DNA from 2 places in the Planococcus maritimus genome. Region 1 is predicted to be linked to the other one. Evidence: a T-box and tRNA genes for the amino acid it is inferred to sense, from the RefSeq annotation. Region 1 holds a T-box; the other holds one or more tRNA genes.
The links. A T-box is a leader RNA that pairs with one kind of tRNA and senses whether it is charged. The one in region 1 lies ahead of ileS (isoleucine--tRNA ligase), so its partner is inferred to be a tRNA-Ile.

Region 1 (9,559 bases):
CAACTTGTTGGACAAGCGGCTCTTGCCCGGGGTTTTTCTGGCTCAAGTCATCGCGGTACAGTGTGATATCCAGTTCTCCAGTCAAAATGGCCTTGCCTTCGATTTGTTCAATTTTGTCTGCTAAGCGCTTGGCGATGAACGCGCCGCGCGTTTTAATGCCGACCAAGATACAGCCGTCAATTCCTTTGTTGCGCTCGATGATTTCGTGGGCGATTCGTGTAATCGCACGCCCGATTGCCTGGTCATCGAGAATAACCGCTTTTTCTGCCATGAGTTCCACTCCTTTATAATTATGCTGCAATTTCTGCATGAAAAAACCCTCCGCCAGAGAGGCGAAGGGTGCGTAAGCGCAGAAAAAAACCTTCCGGAAGACACACTTCCGGCTTTGCGAATATCCCTTTTCAGCCTCTCTGGACTGTTCTTAAAGGTGATGCGTATTCAGTTGACTGGTCTAAGTATAAAGAACAGCTCTTTCGTTTGTCAACCCCATTTAGCGGAGAGTCTCGAGCAGTTCCTCGAATTCAGCCGGCAAAGGCGCTGAAAATTCCAGGTATTCCTTTGTCCGCGGATGGATAAAGCCGATGACCGCTGCATGCAAAGCCTGGCCGCCGATATCCATCGTTTTTCTCGGGCCATATTTTGGATCCCCTACAAGCGGGAAGCCGATATAACGCATGTGTACACGAATCTGATGCGTACGGCCTGTTTCAAGACGGCATTCCACTAAAGTGAAATCCCCGAAACGCTCGAGTACGGTAAAATGAGTCACTGCGTGCTTGCCTTTGTCGACGACCGCCATTTTTTGGCGCTCTTTCGGGTCTCTCGCAATCGGCGCATCGACTGTGCCTTTATCATGGGCGATATGTCCATGGACCAGTGCAATATACTTGCGCGTCACGGATTTTTCAACCAATTGGTCCACCAATGAAGCATGGGCAAGGTCGTTTTTCGCTACCATCAACAAGCCAGACGTATCCTTGTCGATACGGTGGACAATCCCAGGACGGACGATGCCATTAATGCCCGACAAATCGGTGCAATGATACATCAAGCCGTTGACCAGTGTGCCATTGGCATGTCCTGGGGCCGGGTGGACGACCATGCCTTTCGGTTTGTTGACGACGAGTACATCTTCATCTTCATAAACGACATCAAGGTTCAGGTTTTCCGGTTCAGCGTCTAATTCTTCCAATAACGGCGGATTGATAGCGATTTCGTCTTCAAGCCGCACTTTGTAATTCGGTTTGACCGTTGCGCCATTCACTTTAATATGGCCATCTTTGACCCAATTGCTAATTTGTGAACGCGACCATTCTTCGTCGATAGCCGAAATAACTTTGTCGATTCGCTCGCCTTTTTGTTCTTCTGTAATGTGTATCGTCAATTCTTCCATTAAGACACCTTTTTCTTTTGTTGTTTTTCATCCATGATCACATAAATGACCATTAAGACGACACCAATGGTCAATGCGGCATCGGCCACATTGAAGATCGGAAAATCATAATTGATTACTGGAATCAGCACATCGACAAAATCGACGACTTCACCACGGTACATCCGGTCGATGAAATTACCGATGGCGCCCCCCAACAGCATCATTAGCGCCAGCTGAAACAGCGGCTGCCCTTTTGCATGCTTATGGAAATAATAGAGGATCGCTGCGATGACTATGACAGTGATGATAGCAAATAGCCACATTTGTCCTTCCAACATTCCCCAGGCCGCGCCGCGATTGCGGTGGGACAGCCAACCGAGAAACGGTTCGAGTACTGGAATTCGTTCACCGAGTTCCATGTTTTTAACGACCAGCCATTTGGTCCATTGATCCAACGCGATAATAAGTAGCGCAATCCCATAATAAATCACTTGTATTTCCTCCGTCATTCATCAGTCTATTCATTTTAACACAGAGCGGGCGAAAAAAGAAAAAAGTCCGAAAACCGGATAACCGGTTTTCGGACCGTTCAAACTTAAGCGTATTCGATTTCGACTACTTCCGCACAGCGCGGGCATAGTTCAGGGTGTGCTGCTGATTCGCCAACATGTTTGGAAATCGTCCAGCAACGACCGCATTTCTCGCCTTGCGCTTTTTCGACAACGACCGACACTTCATCGAGCGTTAAAGCATTTTCCGGCGCTTGTTCTTTCGCGCCTCCGAATTCGTATTCGGAAACGATGAACAACTGCGCCAGATTCGAATCGATCGCTGGCAATAAGTTTGCCAATTCTTCACTTGCATAGACCGTTACTTTCGCTTCCAGCGATTTCCCGATTGTTTTCGCTGCACGTGCTTCTTCCAAAGCTTTCAAGACATCGTCGCGGACGTCCATGAAGCGGCTCCACTTCTCTTCTAGGTCCTTGAATTCAGGACGTTCTGCGGCTTCTGGGAAGTCCGTCAACTGAACGCTTTCTTCTGAAGCGGATTCTAGGTAGGACCACATTTCATCTGCCGTATGCGGGATGATCGGCGATGCAAGTTTCACAAGTGCCATCAAGCTATCGTGCATGACCGTTTGCATCGCACGGCGATGCGGATGATCGGCACGTTCGATATAGACAACATCTTTTGCGACATCCAAGTAGAACGAGCTGAGATCATTCGCGCAATAGCTGTTTAATGCCAAGTAAACTGACGAAAATTCATAATTCTCATAGCCTTTTTTAGCTGTATCAATCAATTTATTCAATTTCATGACCATATACTGATCCATCTCGCGCATATCTTCAAATGCCACGCGGTTTGTGGATTCATCAAAATCAGCCAAGTTGCCGTGAAGGAATTTTAATGTATTGCGGATCTTGCGGTACACTTCAGATACTTGCTTGAAGTTGTCATCCGATACACGCACATCTGCTGTATAGTCGACAGACGACACCCAAAGGCGCAGGATGTCCGCTCCCATTTGGTTCATCACTTTCGCTGGCACGATCGTATTGCCGAGCGATTTACTCATTTTGCGGCCATTGCCATCTAGTGTAAAGCCGTGGCTCAAGACGCCTTTATACGGTGCGATGCCATTAATCGCGACGCTCGTTGTAAGGGATGAGTTGAACCAGCCTCGGTATTGGTCAGAGCCTTCGAGGTAAAGGTCTGCCGGATATTGCAAGTCTTCACGCTCATCAAGCACTGCCTGATGGGAAGAACCAGAATCGAACCACACGTCCATGATGTCCATTTCTTTCGTGAAGATGCCGTTCGGGCTGCTCGGATGCGTAAAGCCTGCTGGCAATAATTCTGCCGTCGTGCGCTCGAACCAGATGTTTGATCCGTGTTCACGGAACAAGTCTGCGATATGGGCAATCGTTTCTTCCGTGATAACCGGATCGCCATTTTCTGCATAGAATACAGGAATCGGGACGCCCCACACGCGCTGGCGGGAAATGTTCCAGTCTCCGCGGTCACGCAGCATATTGTACAGGCGGGTTTCGCCCCATGCCGGCGTGAATTCCGTTTCATCGATTGCTTTTAGAATCTGATCGCGGAATGCATCGATTGATACGAACCATTGCGCTGTTGCACGGTAGATGACCGGCTTTTTCGTGCGCCAGTCGTGTGGATAAGAATGCGTGATGAACGACAAGCCTTCAAGTGCGCTCGCTTCATCGAGTGCTTCGGTGATCGATTTGTTGGCTTTGTCATAAAATTCTCCCGCGAATCCAGGTGCTTCGTCTGTCATGACGCCGCGCTCATCAACTGGGCAGAGAACATCCAAACCGTATTTTTTGCCGATCAAAAAATCATCTTCCCCGTGTCCAGGAGCGGTATGGACGCAACCTGTACCAGAGTCGGTCGTGACGTGTTCGCCGAGCATAACGAGCGATGTGCGATCGTACAATGGGTGTTTCGCCTGGATATGCTCCAGTTCTTGGCCTTTTACTGTGCGGACGACTTCGTACTCTGTCCAGTCCAGTTCTTTCGCCACTTCTTCGAGTAAGTCTTTAGCGACGACGAATTTCGAACCGCCATGCGCGACTTCTACGTAATCCAAATCTGCATGTACAGAAATTCCAAGGTTCGCCGGGATCGTCCAAGGCGTCGTTGTCCAGATGACCAACTTGACGCCTTCATCCAATACGTCTTTTCCGTCAGTAACTGGGAATGACACATAAATCGATGGTGATTTTTTATCGTGATACTCGATCTCCGCCTCGGCAAGTGAAGATTCACTAGACGGGGACCAGTAGACCGGCTTCAAACCTTTATAGATATAGCCTTTGTTCGCCATTTTACCGAATACTTCGATTTGGCGTGCTTCGTAAGAAGGTTTCAACGTGACGTATGGGTTTTCCCAATCGCCGCGCACGCCAATCCGCTTGAATTGTGAGCGCTGGCTGTCGATTTGTTCGTACGCATACTCTTCACAAAGCTTGCGGAATTCCGCCAAAGACAATTCTTTGCGGTTAACGCCTTTATTGGTCAATGCTTGCTCGATCGGCAAACCGTGTGTATCCCAGCCTGGAACGTACGGGGCATGGAAGCCCATCATGCTGCGCGAACGAACAATCATGTCTTTCAATACTTTGTTCAAAGCGTGTCCCATGTGAAGGTCGCCGTTTGCGTATGGCGGCCCATCATGAAGTACGAAGAACGGACGGTCTTTTGTGCGATCCTGAACTTTTTTATAGATGTCCAGTTCTTCCCATTTTTTCTGCATTTCAGGTTCCCGGTTCGGCAAATTGCCGCGCATCGGAAACTCGGTTTTTGGCATCAATAACGTATCTTTGTAATCCATTTTCCATTCCTCCTGTAGGCATAATAAAAAGCCCCCATCCCTGGAAAGGGACGAGAAGCTCGCGGTACCACCCTTGTTGCAGCTAAATGCTGCCAACTCTACACCGTAACGTGGCGGAAACGGGCCCGGTTACTTGCGTTCACCGGTCCAGCTCAGGAGTGATTTTCCAAGACGGCACCGTGCCAGGCTTCCACCGCCCCCGGCTCGCTCGATCGGATTTCCGTTTCGTACTGTCTCCATCAATGCGTTTATAAGTATGTCGTAATTATAGAAGCAGAATCATTCTCCGTCAAGAGCGGGCTTATTCCTTCGCCGCGTTTCCTGCTTCTTTCTTTTCGAGCTGGTCGATATTTTCCGTATCCAGGTCGTATTCAAGCAAGGTGTTCCAGTCTTCCGTTTCGATCAAGTCCAGTTGGGCTTCCACTAGCATTTTGAAACGATTGCGGAAGATCTTCGACTGCTTTTTCAACTCTTCGATTTCGGTCGCGATGCGGCGTGCTTTAGCAAGCGACTCATTAACGATACGATCTGCATTTTTCTCTGCTTCCTGGACAATCAAATCCGCTTCTTTTTGTGCATTGCGGCGGACTTCTTCTGACGCTTCTTGCGCGACGAAGATGGATTTTTGCAAAGTCGTCTCAAGGTTTGTGAAATGGCCCATGCGCTCATCTGTCGATTTCATGCGCTCTTCCATTTCCGTTCTTTCTTTAATCACTTTTTCATAATCTTTCATGATTTGTTCGAGGAATTCATTAACCTCATCTTCTTGGTAACCACGGAATGCGCGGCTGAATTCTTTATTATGTATATCTAATGGTGATAAAGGCATCGTATCTCTCCTTACTCTCTGCATAGTTACACTCATTATACCTGTCATGGCGAGAAATTTCAGTATTATTCACCACATTCGAGCGTGTTTTATTTTTTCAATTCCAATTTGCCGACTTGCAGGCGAATTTTATCTTTTTTTGTACGTCCTTCAATCGCAATGATTTGCACGCGCCCAAAGCCTCTCGCTGAAATCAAATCGGATTCGTGCAATTCAAATGATACGTTCTCTTGTGCTGTCCAATTGACTTTTACTTTTCCGCCATTGATCAATGCGGCAGCTTTTTGACGGGAAATGTTATAGACCGAGCTGACGATTGTATCGAGGCGCAGCGAACTGACGGTATGCGCTTCTTCCATCCATTCCTCAATGACTGGGAGATAATTAGCTGGATCGTCCACTTCTTCGAGCTGAACTTTCACTTTCCCGGCGCTGATAAAATTGGCGCGCAAATACGGCGCGACTTCCGTCATCACAGCGAGTTGCACCGTACCATCGCCAATCCGGATGTCCCCGAATTTCCCCCGCTCCAAGCCAAGCGACATAAGCGCGCCGAGTACGTCTGGATGCTTCAAGGTGACGAACTTAACCGGATAGCGCAATTCGAACATGGTGACTTGGAAATCGCTTTCTTCCGGCACATAATACGTAGGATGCAATAAGACACGTTCTCGCTCAGCTTGCTTGAACAAGCCGGAAGCGGCCATTTTTACATCACGCGCGCCGATGAGCGATTGAACGATAAAGCGCTGGCGCGGGTCTAGGAAATCCGTTAACTTCGGTGCATACATATCTTCCACATCCCGCAGCCAGTCTGAGGCTTGCTCGATAAATTGTTGTTCGTCTTTTCTAAAATGCTGGAATATCTCTTCCACGTGCCTTCCCCTCCGGTTCTTGAAATCATGACTCTACGCAGTTTTCGCTAATGATGGTCAAACACCTTCCGCTTTTGCAAATAAAAAAGACAGAGAAATGGATTCTCCGCCTTTCAATATCAGCTGCGGCTTATACAGCTTCATGTTAGATAAGATAGTTGGCTATTGTTAGGACGCCTCGGCTTGCAAGGTTTAACATAAAAATGGCCACAATCGGTGAAATGTCGATCATGCCGATTGGTGGGATAAAGCGGCGGAAAATATCCAGATAAGGATCGGTGATACGGGAAATGGCCTGCCCGAAAGCAGATTCCTTGATACTCGGCACCCAGCTCATGAAGACGCTGATAATCAGCAAATAGAAATAAATGTTTATAGCTCCAAGTAGTATATTGATAAGAAGAATCATTCGATTTTTAGCACCTTTCTATTGTTGATCGTCGTGATAGTAATCGGAGATGGCGCCATCCACTTCGACTGTATCCGGTACACATAGGAAAATATCGGTGCCGATGCGCTGGATATCCCCTCCAAGTGCATAAACAGTGCCGCTTAGGAAGTCGATAATACGAAGGCCTTGATCTCGTTCGATACGTTGTAAATTGACCACGACGGCCTGTTTCGTTTTCAAGCTTTCCGCAATGTCCTGCGCTTCTGCATAAACACGCGGTTCCGCCAAGCTGACTTTTGATGAAGAGGCAGATGAATTCTGCAAATTAACGATATTCTGCACGGTGTTTTCCTCCAAATTCTCACGGCGTTCTTTCACTGGCTTCGGTGCTTTTGCTGCTTTCGGTGCTTTTTTCTGCGCCTGTTCGGCAGGTTCCGGTGCAGGCTTTTCGTAGCGTTGCACAGGACGCTGCTTACGCTCTTCTTGAACTGTTTCTTCCTCATACTCGTCCAAGTAAAAGAAATTTTTGAATTTATCCTTCATGCTCATCTTTCCGCCTCACTTTCCGACCCGACCAATGCGGTCCCGACGCGGACGAATGTCGCGCCTTCTTCAGCTGCAATCAGGTAGTCATTCGACATGCCCATTGACAGTTCTGTGCAAGGGGCGTGTTGCCATTTTCCGGCTACTATCTGCTGCTGGAGTTCTTTCAATCCTTTAAAAGTTGTTCTTAACTGTGCCTCGTCTTGTGTGTTCGGGGCCATGGTCATCAAGCCAACCACCTGCACTTTATCGAACTCCTTTAAAGCTTCAATAAAAGCGGGAACTTGCTCCGGTGAAAAACCGCTCTTGGAATCCTCGCCGGATACATTGACCTGGACAAAACATTTAACGGGCTTATCGGCACGTTTTTGAATCTCTTTCGCCAAGCTCATACGGTCCAGTGAATGAAGATAATCGATCAACCCAATCACTTCTTTGACTTTCCGAGACTGCAGCGTACCGATATAATGCCAGGAAACATTTCCCTTGATTTCAGCGTGTTTGAGCTGAAGTCCTTCAGGACGATTTTCTCCGAGATGTCGAATGCCTGCGTCGACGGCTTCTTGCGTTCGATCGACACCAACTTGCTTTGTAACTGCGACGATTTCAATGCCGCTATTGATTTGATTTAATGTATGGGCCATTTCTTCAAATTTCGGTTTAATCGCTTTCATATGCTCACAACTTTTCTATAGACGTTCACTTTATTGTACCAAGCTAAAGCTGATTTATCAATTCAGCCTTTCATGAAAACGATAAAGCTGCCTATTTTTCAACGAAATTATGAAGGATACGTGGCAGCTGGACCTAAAAGCCAAATAAAGATTTGTTCAAGCAAAAAAACAGCTGCCGGTTGGGCAGCTGTCTTCTTCACAATTATTAACGGCGTTTTTGTCTATTGCGCAAGAATGTCGGGATATCCAATGCGTCTTCACTTTGCTTATCCTGGCGCTGAGGCTCCTGGTTGTAATATGGAGTCTGCTCTTCACGACGCTGGGACTGTTCTTCGCGGCGTGCTTCACGGATAGAAGGAGCCGGGTTTTGCTGTTGGATTGATTGAATGCGGTTCGCGTTCAATCCAGATCCACGCGGTGCGCGTCCAGCTGGGTTCAATTGCTCTTCGTTAAAGCCAGTAGCGATAACCGTTACCACGATTTCGTCTTTCAAGTTGTCGTTGATAACCGAACCGAAGATCATGTTCACTTCTTCGTCAGAAGCAGAAGCAACAATATCGGCAGCTTCTTGTACTTCATACAAGCTCAAGTTTGATCCGCCTGTAATGTTCATCAAGACGCCTTTTGCTCCATCGACAGATACTTCAAGCAATGGGCTTGAAACAGCTTTCTTGGCAGCTTCAGCAGCGCGGTTTTCTCCTGAAGAGACACCGATACCCATCAGTGCAGAACCTTTATTTGACATGATAGTTTTCACGTCGGCAAAGTCAAGGTTGATAAGACCAGGTACTGCGATCAAATCAGAGATGCCTTGTACACCTTGGCGCAAGACATTATCCGCTTCACGGAATGCTTCAAGCATTGGTGTGTTTTTGTCAACGATTTCAAGAAGACGGTCGTTCGGGATGACGATCAATGTATCGACTGATTCTTTCATCGTCGCGATTCCACCGATTGCCTGCGTTGAACGCTTGCGGCCTTCAAATGTGAACGGGCGAGTAACTACACCTACTGTTAATGCACCAAGTTCTTTTGCAATTCCAGCAATGACAGGTGCAGCACCAGTTCCTGTGCCTCCGCCCATTCCAGCGGTAACGAATACCATATCGGCTCCGCGCAAAGCTTCTTCGATTTGTTCTTTGCTTTCTTCTGCCGCTTTTTTCCCGACATCCGGGTTAGCGCCAGCGCCAAGGCCGCGCGTCAATTTTCCGCCGATTTGCAGGCGTGTTTCCGCTTTCGACAGGTTCAAGGCTTGTGCGTCTGTGTTAACCGCGATGAATTCTACCCCTTGAACTCCGTGTTCGATCATCCGGTTGACTGCGTTGTTACCGCCGCCACCGACACCAATGACTTTAATTACGGCTAATGCATCGATATTTGTATCAAATTCCAACATTCTTTTTTCCTCCTAAGATTGCTCAGCTTTTGAACATAAGCCGGACACAATGATGATTTTATTCAAAAAAGCGATCAAACATTTTTTTGGCTTTGCTTACGACACCTTCGTTATCTTG
Region 2 (9,559 bases), 820 kb from region 1:
CGAAAATGTACCGGGGCTAAACGGATTACCGAAGCTGTGGATGGACATCGTAGATGTCCGTGGTAGGAGAGCGTTCTAAGGGCGTTGAAGTCAGACCGGAAGGACTGGTGGAGCGCTTAGAAGTGAGAATGCCGGTATGAGTAACGAAAGACGGGTGAGAATCCCGTCCACCGAATGCCTAAGGTTTCCTGAGGAAGGCTCGTCCGCTCAGGGTTAGTCGGGACCTAAGTCGAGGCCGATAGGCGTAGACGATGGACAACAGGTTGATATTCCTGTACCACCTCCCCGCCGTTTGAGTAATGGGGGGACGCAGAAGGATAGGGTGAGCGTGCCGTTGGTTGTGCACGTCCAAGTTGTGAGATGAGAAACGAGGCAAATCCCGTTTCTATATACATCAAGCAGTGATGGCAAGAGGTTTACCTCAGAGTCCCTGATTTCACACTGCCAAGAAAAGCCTCTAGCGAGGCGGGAGGTGCCCGTACCGCAAACCGACACAGGTAGGCGAGAAGAGAATTCTAAGGTGAGCGAGTGAACTCTCGTTAAGGAACTCGGCAAAATGACCCCGTAACTTCGGGAGAAGGGGTGCTCTGGTAGGGTGTTAAAGCCCGAGAGAGCCGCAGTGAATAGGCCCAGGCGACTGTTTAGCAAAAACACAGGTCTCTGCAAAACCGTAAGGTGACGTATAGGGGCTGACGCCTGCCCGGTGCTGGAAGGTTAAGGGGAGTGCTTAGCGCAAGCGAAGGTGCGAACCGAAGCCCCAGTAAACGGCGGCCGTAACTATAACGGTCCTAAGGTAGCGAAATTCCTTGTCGGGTAAGTTCCGACCCGCACGAAAGGCGTAACGATCTGGGCACTGTCTCAACGAGAGACTCGGTGAAATTATAGTACCTGTGAAGATGCAGGTTACCCGCGACAGGACGGAAAGACCCCGTGGAGCTTTACTGTAGCCTGATATTGAATTTTGGTGCAACTTGTACAGGATAGGTAGGAGCCAGAGAACCCGGAGCGCCAGCTTCGGGGGAGGCGTCGGTGGGATACTACCCTGGTTGTATTGAACTTCTAACCCACAAGCCTTAGCGGCTTGGGAGACAGTGTCAGGCGGGCAGTTTGACTGGGGCGGTCGCCTCCTAAAGAGTAACGGAGGCGCTCAAAGGTTCCCTCAGAATGGTTGGAAATCATTCGCAGAGTGTAAAGGCACAAGGGAGCTTGACTGCGAGACGGACAGGTCGAGCAGGGTCGAAAGACGGACTTAGTGATCCGGTGGTTCCGCATGGAAGGGCCATCGCTCAACGGATAAAAGCTACCCCGGGGATAACAGGCTTATCTCCCCCAAGAGTCCACATCGACGGGGAGGTTTGGCACCTCGATGTCGGCTCATCGCATCCTGGGGCTGTAGTCGGTCCCAAGGGTTGGGCTGTTCGCCCATTAAAGCGGTACGCGAGCTGGGTTCAGAACGTCGTGAGACAGTTCGGTCCCTATCCGTCGCGGGCGCAGGAAATTTGAGAGGAGCTGTCCTTAGTACGAGAGGACCGGGATGGACACACCGCTGGTGTACCAGTTGTTCTGCCAAGAGCATCGCTGGGTAGCTATGTGTGGCCGGGATAAGTGCTGAAAGCATCTAAGCACGAAGCCCCCCTCAAGATGAGATTTCCCATTGCGCAAGCAAGTAAGATCCCTCAGAGACGATGAGGTAGATAGGTTCGGGGTGGAAGCGTGGCGACACGTGCAGCTGACGAATACTAATCGATCGAGGACTTAACCAATAACTGAAATGCGTTTCCATAATTCAATGTCGATTTATCCAGTTTTGAAAGAACAAGAATTTTTGCCTAAAGGCAAAAAAAGACTTGTAAAACTCGCCAGAGTTGGTATAATAAAACTTGTCTTTCAAAAACTTTATAGTCCAGTGATGATGGCAAAGAGGCCACACCCGTTCCCATCCCGAACACGGAAGTTAAGCTCTTTTGCGCCGATGGTAGTTGGGGGTTTCCCCCTGTGAGAGTAGGACGTCGCTGGGCATACATACGGAGGATTAGCTCAGCTGGGAGAGCATCTGCCTTACAAGCAGAGGGTCGGCGGTTCGATCCCGTCATCCTCCACCATTTTTTACTCCATGCCGGAGTAGCTCAACTGGTAGAGCAACTGACTTGTAATCAGTAGGTTGAGGGTTCAAGTCCTTTCTCCGGCACCACTCATGTTTGAGCCATTAGCTCAGTTGGTAGAGCATCTGACTTTTAATCAGAGGGTCGAAGGTTCGAATCCTTCATGGCTCACCATTTTAATTTTATAATTGCCACGCGGGTGTGGCGGAACTGGCAGACGCACTAGACTTAGGATCTAGCGCCTTCGGGCGTGGGGGTTCGACTCCCTTCACCCGCACCAAGCGGAAGTAGTTCAGTGGTAGAACGCCACCTTGCCAAGGTGGAGGTCGCGGGTTCGACCCCCGTCTTCCGCTCCAATTTTATTATCTGTCCAATGCCCCGCCGGGGTGGCGGAACTGGCAGACGCACAGGACTTAAAATCCTGCGGTAGGTGACTACCGTACCGGTTCGATTCCGGTCCTCGGCACCAACTGTTTTATCAAATTTTATATTAAGCGCCCGTAGCTCAATTGGATAGAGTACTTGACTACGAATCAAGCGGTTAGAGGTTCGAGTCCTCTCGGGCGCGCCATATTTTTGTCATCATCCTATTCAGTCGGGAAGTAGCTCAGCTTGGTAGAGCACTTGGTTTGGGACCAAGGGGTCGCAGGTTCGAATCCTGTCTTCCCGACCACTTTATGGGGCCTTAGCTCAGCTGGGAGAGCGCCTGCCTTGCACGCAGGAGGTCAGCGGTTCGATCCCGCTAGGCTCCACCAACTATACAATTTAAAGATCCTGGCGGCGTAGCTCAGCTGGCTAGAGCGTACGGTTCATACCCGTAAGGTCGGGGGTTCGATCCCCTCTGCCGCCACTTTTTTAGGACCTTTAGCTCAGTTGGTTAGAGCAGACGGCTCATAACCGTCCGGTCGCAGGTTCGAGTCCTGCAAGGTCCACCATTCAATATTTATCACGGAGGAATACCCAAGTTTGGCTGAAGGGATCGGTCTTGAAAACCGACAGGGGAGTCAAATCCCGCGGGGGTTCGAATCCCTCTTCCTCCTCCATCTTTTAAAAAAATGAGTGGACAATTTTCAATTAATATTATTATCGCGGGGTGGAGCAGTTCGGTAGCTCGTTGGGCTCATAACCCAAAGGTCGCAGGTTCAAATCCTGCCCCCGCAACCAAATGGTCCCGTGGTGTAGCGGTTAACATGCCTGCCTGTCACGCAGGAGATCGCCGGTTCGATCCCGGTCGGGACCGCCATTTTTATTACTAATATGGGTCAGTAGCTCAGTCGGTAGAGCATTAGATTGAAGCTCTAAGTGTCGGCGGTTCGATTCCGTCCTGACCCACCATATTGCGGGTGTAGTTTAGTGGTAAAACCTCAGCCTTCCAAGCTGATGATGAGGGTTCGATTCCCTTCACCCGCTCCAACAATGGGCCTATAGCTCAGCTGGTTAGAGCGCACGCCTGATAAGCGTGAGGTCGGTGGTTCGAGTCCACTTAGGCCCACCATTGTTCCGAAGTAGCTCAGTGGTAGAGCACCGCACTGTTAATGCGATGGTCGTAGGTTCGAGTCCTACCTTCGGAGCCATACTGGGGAAGTACTCAAGTGGCTGAAGAGGCGCCCCTGCTAAGGGTGTAGGTCGGTAACACCGGCGCGAGGGTTCAAATCCCTCCTTCTCCGCCAGTAAGGCCCTTGGTCAAGCGGTTAAGACACCGCCCTTTCACGGCGGTAACACGGGTTCGAATCCCGTAGGGGTCATTATAAAAAGCGTCATGCATTTATATGCATGGCGCTTTTTTCTTTTTCTAATTTTTGTTCATGGCTTGAAGCGAAACTGTGAATGACCATTCCTAGTATTACCAAAATTAGCCCCGCAAGTGCGATTGTGGAAGGGAAAGCAATGCCTAAAAGTAAAAATTCACCTATTAGTGCAAATATGACTTCCATTGATTGTGTAGCTTCTACTGCTGCAAGCTTCGGCATGCTAGTTCTAACCATATCGGTCGCCATAAAGAAGAGTACAGTCGCAATGACTCCTGAACTAATCGCAACTATCAACGATTGATAAGCCTGAGAATTGGAGGGTAATCCATTTGTCAAGACCCCATAAATAGAAAGAACTAACCATAGAGGTAAACTGGCTATCGTCATTCCAAGTACACGTTGATATGCGTCGAGTTTACCTTCGCATACCTCCATCATTTTACGATTTCCAAGTGGATAAGCAACAGCTGCGATTAAAACGGGTATCAATCCCAACAATAAGTTTGAAATCGAAACATTGGCTAGGTGGTCAAGTTGAATGAGAGCTATGCCAGCTAAGATAATTGTAGAGAAGAGTAATCCTTTAATGGGTATACGTTGTCTGTGCATTAAAATTTGATCGGCTATAGGAACTCTAACGAAAAAAAGTGGAGCCATTAAGGTTCCAGCGATGATAGTAAATTGCCACGTTCCAGCAATTAACCAACCTGGTGAATGGGCTGCTGCAAAGCATAAAGGGGCATAAAAAAGACCAAAGCCTACAAAACTCCACACTATCCATTTAATTTTGTGCTTCTTCATTTCTTTGAAGAGCGGATACAAGTTCCCCCTGATTATTACGATCAACAAAAGGAAGGGGATCATAAATAGGTAGCGGAGCGAAGCGCTCCATATCCAATGGCCTCCTTGCGCTTCCATTATGGAATTGACGATAAAAGTGACTGCAAAAAACATTGCGCCGGCAAGACCAAATACAATCGGTTTCATAAAACTCCACCTTTTCTATATGTTATATCCAATATATCGCAGTTAATGAATTTTCACCATTCTTATTTAGTTAAGAGGGCTTTCGTTATCTAACTCAATAATAAAAAGCTGGTGACACATTGCCATCAGCTTTAGGATATTAAGATAAAAAGTAATCTACTAGTAAACCAATAGCTAGTAGGAAGTTAAATAAAGTATTCGTGATTCCTGTATCTTTCATAGCTGGCATTACTTTCAAAGGTTCAGTGTGGCGTTTGAATGTTTTGATTACCTTTACAGGCTTAACTACACTAAGCAGTACTAATAATGCCCATGGAGTGATAATGCCGAGCACTACTAATAAAATAATCCAGGCATAGGACAAAATAAAGAACCACATGAAGATGGTGACGGCAGCTGGTCTGCCGGCCAGAATGGCTAAAGTACGCCGGCCGCTTTTTTCATCCCCAACTATGTCTCGAATATTATTGGACATCATAATGGCCGCTACAAGCAATGTGCTAGGGATCGCGAGCATCACAGCAGTCGAGGTGATCGTTTCTGTCTGGATATAAAAAGCAACGATGACAATCAGAAAACCCATAAACAGTCCTGAGAACAATTCGCCAAGTGGCGTGTAAGCGATTGGATAAGGACCTCCGGTGTAAAAGTATCCGACTAGCATGCCGATGCCGCCGACTGCCAATAACCACCAGCTGGTAGAAGCTGCAATATAAAGCCCGAGTATTGCAGAGATCGCATAAAGCAAGAATGCCAGCGCCAAAACGGTTTTCGGTGAAACGCCGTTACGCACAATGGCTCCACCTATGCCGATGGATTCTTCATTGTCGAGACCGCGTGCAAAATCGTAGTATTCATTGAACATATTGGTTGCTGCTTGAATCAGCAGGCTTGCTATTAACATGGCTGCGAATAGCGCCCAATCTAAAGCGGTGTAGTGGATGGCGATCATTGTTCCCAGGAATACAGGGGCAAATGATGCGGTCAAGGTATGGGGGCGGGTAAGTTGCCACCAGACACGCCAGCCGCTATCAGCTTGTATCGAATGTGTCATTTCTATCTCTCCTATTCATTTCTTTCCAACCTATATTGTACTGCAATACGCAGAGATTTACAGCATATGTTGTGCTGAATTCCAGAGAAAGGGGTATGATAGAAAGTAGAGATTAAAATGTATCGCAGTCAGTTAATGCTGCAGTAAACGGAGGTAATCCGGTGAATTCACAATCGTATTCATCAACTGAACAGATGGAAGCGAACCGCTTTAGCGAGTATCGCTTTTATACAGAAACCATTGAAGTATCGACCATGTCTGCTTTGGCGTTTTTTGAGGCAGGGCAAGAGAAATATGAAGGCAAGCGGATGTTCTGGCAGAATCGGGAGAAGTCCTTTACGCTAGTTGGCCTGGGGCATGCCTATGTTCTCACAGCAGATGATTATAAGGGGCGGTTTAACAACATACAAAAAGATTGGAAAGCATTGAGTGCCCAATTGGTGAATGAAGAGACAGCCGTTCAGCCAGTGTTATTTGGGGGCTTTTCATTTGATCCTTTGAATGACCAGCCGAGCGAGTGGAGAAATTTCCCTCAGGCTTATTTTGCCGTCCCGACTTTTCAGCTGATTATTAAAGGAGAGCAGGCTTATGTTAGTGTCCACCTGATCACGAAGGCACCGAATAGTTTTGCGGATTTTGAAGCACTTCGGAAAGAACGTGACCGGCTGATTCACGCAGCGCAAGTATCCGAGCCAAAAGCGTATCAAAAGCCCCGAGTCGCCGAAAAGAAAGAATTAAAAAAAGATGAGTATATGCGTTCTATTGAAAAGGTCACTCAAGTGATTCGTTCGGGCGAAGTGGATAAAGTTGTGATTGCAAGGGCGCTTGGTCTTTGTTTTGATGAAGTCCTATCCCCGGCATCGGCTCTATATCAGGCGGCGAATGAGCAGCCTGAAAGCTTTTTATTCGGCTTGGAAGCAGGAGAGCAATTTTTCTTTGGCGCAACGCCAGAGCGCCTTGTTAAAGTAGAGCAGCAAAAAGCATTGTCTACGTGCTTAGCGGGATCTACACCTCGTGGACAATCCGTAGAACAAGACGAAGCATTAGGAAAAGCTTTGCTCGGTGATTCCAAAAATCGTTCTGAACATCAATATGTGGTTCAAATGATCGGGGATGTATTTAAGGAACATTGTATAGATCCACGGATTCCGCAGCATCCGAAACTGATGAAAATCCGAGATATCCAACATTTATATACTCCGGTAGAAGGGGAACTCAAAAATGGCAGTTCGCTACTGGATCTTGTCGAAGCGCTCCATCCTACGCCAGCACTAGGCGGGGAACCGAAACAGCAGGCGCTCAGCTTGATCCGTTCTTATGAGCCTTTGAATAGAGGCTATTATGCGGCACCGATCGGTTGGATCGATGCGAAAGGCGACGGTGAATTCGCCGTAGCGATTCGCTCGGCGTTATTGGATGGGGATAAAGCTTATTTATTCGCAGGCGGTGGCATTGTGGCAGATTCTACGCCGGAAGCGGAATACGATGAGACATGGGTGAAGTTCCGCCCAATGCTTCGTGTACTGGGAGGAAATTTACATGACGAATCGTGAATTTTTAACTGAATATGTATTAGCTTTTACACATTCTTTGCTCCATGCGGGGGTAACGAAAGCAGTTATTAGCCCAGGTTCGCGTTCCACTCCACTTGCTTATGCATTCATGAAACAGCAAGGGATTGAGACTTATCGTCAAATAGATGAACGTTCAGCCGGCTTTTACGCGCTCGGTTTGGCGAAAGCGTCAAACGCCCCGGTCGTTTTGCTTTGTACATCAGGCACTGCAGCAGCTAATTATTTTCCGGCCATCGTAGAAGCCTATTATGCGCGTGTGCCTCTTATTGTCGTCACGGCAGACCGTCCGCATGAACTGCGCGAAGTTGGGGCCCCGCAAGCAATTAATCAAATCAACTTATTCGGATCTCATGTTAAGTGGTCAGTCGATCTGGCACTGCCAGAGCAAGGCAATCATCTGGATTCGTTGAAACGCCATTTGGGGCGTGCCGCCACCTTAGCTAAAACAGCGCCTAAGGGCCCGGTCCATCTGAATGTGCCATTCCGGGAACCGCTTAGCATTGATTTCGATCAAGCTTATGTAAGTGGCACTGAATTATATCGTTTCGAAAGCGGCGAGCGGTTAACTGATAAAGCAGCTGATTTCTTAACAGAAGTGTTCACGCAGTCTCGCGGTCTGCTGATTGCGGGAGAAAACACCGGTGAGATACCAGTTGAGCAATGGGAATTTATCCGCCGTCTCGGCTGGCCGGTGCTTGCCGATCCGTTGTCGAATTTACGGGCAAATGTGCCAGCGGATCTTCATGAGCTCATTATCGATTCCTATGATGCGTTGCTGAAAAATGCTGAATTCGCTGATCGTGTAGCGCCGGATGCCGTAGTAAGAATCGGGCCTCAGCCTGTGTCTAAGCCGCTCAGCTTATTCTTGAGGAAAGCCAAGCCAGCGCGTTATGTCGTGTTGGATGAAAGTCCGATGCTGAGAGATCCACAATCAGCAGCCACGCATCATATCCAGCAGCATTTTTCTGCCTTGTGGCAGTTGAAATTGAACGCGAAATCTTCTCATCCGTACTTGAGTCTTTGGATAACAGCACAAAAATTGGTGCAGGAGACAATGGAGACTCATTGTCAGGAAGAATTGGACGAAGGGGTGTTAGCAAAAGCCTTTTTCGATGAGCTGAACGATTGCGATTTGACCGTCAGCAGCAGTATGCCAATCCGGGATGCCGATACGTATTTCCAAACGACGCAGCGGGACGTGCGAATTTTTGCCAACCGCGGCGCTAATGGCATTGATGGGGTGGTATCGACAGCTTTCGGGATCCAGGCAGCAAACAAACGGCCTGGGTATCTATTGATCGGGGATTTGGCCTTGCTGCATGATTTAAACGGCTTGATCGCTTCGAAACTGCAGCATGCGGATATGACGATTGTTGTGATGAATAATGACGGCGGCGGGATCTTCTCTTATTTGCCACAGTCGAAAGAAGAGCGCTATTATGAGGATCTTTTTGGTACCCCGACCGGGATTCAATTCAAAGCGGCAGCTGAAATGTATGATGCCGAGTACTTCCCTGTAAAAACAACAGCAGAATTGCAGGCGGCGCTTCGGATGCCGAAAGAAAAACCGGTGCGTATTTTAGAAGTGGCAACAGACCGAGCCAATAACGTAAAGATCCACCGAAAATTGTGGAGCCGGCTGGATGAGGAGCTAGACGCATGGAATTGATGGCCAATGGGATCCGCTACCATATTGAAATGACAGGAGATGAAGACTGTCCTGTTTTGGTCCTGCTGCACGGTTTTACGGGCAGCACGGCCACATGGAACCCGGTAATCGAACACTGGCCTGATTTCCGTGTAGTGGCAATTGATTTGATAGGCCATGGCAAATCGGATAGCCCGACAGATAAAAACCGTTATGCCATGGAGCGGCAATTAGAGGACCTGGAAAGCATTTTTGAAAAATTGGATTTGAATGGATTTAGCTTGCTTGGCTATTCGATGGGCGGGCGCACAGCACTTGCGTATGCTTGTGAATATCCAGACAGAATTAATGAGCTTATTTTAGAAAGCGCGTCACCCGGCTTGCTGCTGGAAGCCGAAAGATTACAGCGGCAAGAGGCGGATGCCCGACTGGCACAAGAAATT

Region 2: it has a tRNA-Ile gene. The T-box ahead of ileS (isoleucine--tRNA ligase) is inferred to sense a tRNA for this amino acid. The anticodon was not compared.

Annotation. Positions count from the first base shown of each region.
Region 1 is NZ_CP016538.2:2,019,154-2,028,712, forward strand. Features, by position in the region: gene pyrR (bifunctional pyr operon transcriptional regulator/uracil phosphoribosyltransferase PyrR) at 1-271, opposite strand, end outside; gene BBI11_RS10170 (RluA family pseudouridine synthase) at 491-1,393, opposite strand; gene lspA (signal peptidase II) at 1,393-1,884, opposite strand; gene ileS (isoleucine--tRNA ligase) at 1,971-4,733, opposite strand; T-box leader at 4,777-4,985, opposite strand; gene BBI11_RS10185 (DivIVA domain-containing protein) at 5,035-5,562, opposite strand; gene BBI11_RS10190 (YlmH family RNA-binding protein) at 5,652-6,437, opposite strand; gene BBI11_RS10195 (YggT family protein) at 6,583-6,846, opposite strand; gene BBI11_RS10200 (cell division protein SepF) at 6,865-7,377, opposite strand; gene BBI11_RS10205 (YggS family pyridoxal phosphate-dependent enzyme) at 7,374-8,045, opposite strand; gene ftsZ (cell division protein FtsZ) at 8,251-9,441, opposite strand; gene ftsA (cell division protein FtsA) at 9,500-9,559, opposite strand, start outside.
Region 2 is NZ_CP016538.2:1,202,593-1,212,151, forward strand. Features, by position in the region: rRNA gene BBI11_RS06000 (23S ribosomal RNA) at 1-1,763, shown strand, start outside; rRNA gene rrf (5S ribosomal RNA) at 1,903-2,018, shown strand; tRNA gene BBI11_RS06010 (tRNA-Val) at 2,027-2,102, shown strand; tRNA gene BBI11_RS06015 (tRNA-Thr) at 2,116-2,191, shown strand; tRNA gene BBI11_RS06020 (tRNA-Lys) at 2,201-2,276, shown strand; tRNA gene BBI11_RS06025 (tRNA-Leu) at 2,298-2,382, shown strand; tRNA gene BBI11_RS06030 (tRNA-Gly) at 2,384-2,458, shown strand; tRNA gene BBI11_RS06035 (tRNA-Leu) at 2,483-2,571, shown strand; tRNA gene BBI11_RS06040 (tRNA-Arg) at 2,597-2,673, shown strand; tRNA gene BBI11_RS06045 (tRNA-Pro) at 2,699-2,775, shown strand; tRNA gene BBI11_RS06050 (tRNA-Ala) at 2,782-2,857, shown strand; tRNA gene BBI11_RS06055 (tRNA-Met) at 2,879-2,952, shown strand; tRNA gene BBI11_RS06060 (tRNA-Ile) at 2,961-3,037, shown strand; tRNA gene BBI11_RS06065 (tRNA-Ser) at 3,053-3,145, shown strand; tRNA gene BBI11_RS06070 (tRNA-Met) at 3,190-3,266, shown strand; tRNA gene BBI11_RS06075 (tRNA-Asp) at 3,270-3,345, shown strand; tRNA gene BBI11_RS06080 (tRNA-Phe) at 3,362-3,437, shown strand; tRNA gene BBI11_RS06085 (tRNA-Gly) at 3,442-3,515, shown strand; tRNA gene BBI11_RS06090 (tRNA-Ile) at 3,521-3,597, shown strand; tRNA gene BBI11_RS06095 (tRNA-Asn) at 3,602-3,676, shown strand; tRNA gene BBI11_RS06100 (tRNA-Ser) at 3,681-3,772, shown strand; tRNA gene BBI11_RS06105 (tRNA-Glu) at 3,777-3,847, shown strand; gene BBI11_RS06110 (DMT family transporter) at 3,860-4,840, opposite strand; gene BBI11_RS06115 (1,4-dihydroxy-2-naphthoate polyprenyltransferase) at 4,980-5,894, opposite strand; gene BBI11_RS06120 (isochorismate synthase) at 6,056-7,447, shown strand; gene menD (2-succinyl-5-enolpyruvyl-6-hydroxy-3-cyclohexene-1-carboxylic-acid synthase) at 7,434-9,137, shown strand; gene menH (2-succinyl-6-hydroxy-2,4-cyclohexadiene-1-carboxylate synthase) at 9,128-9,559, shown strand, end outside.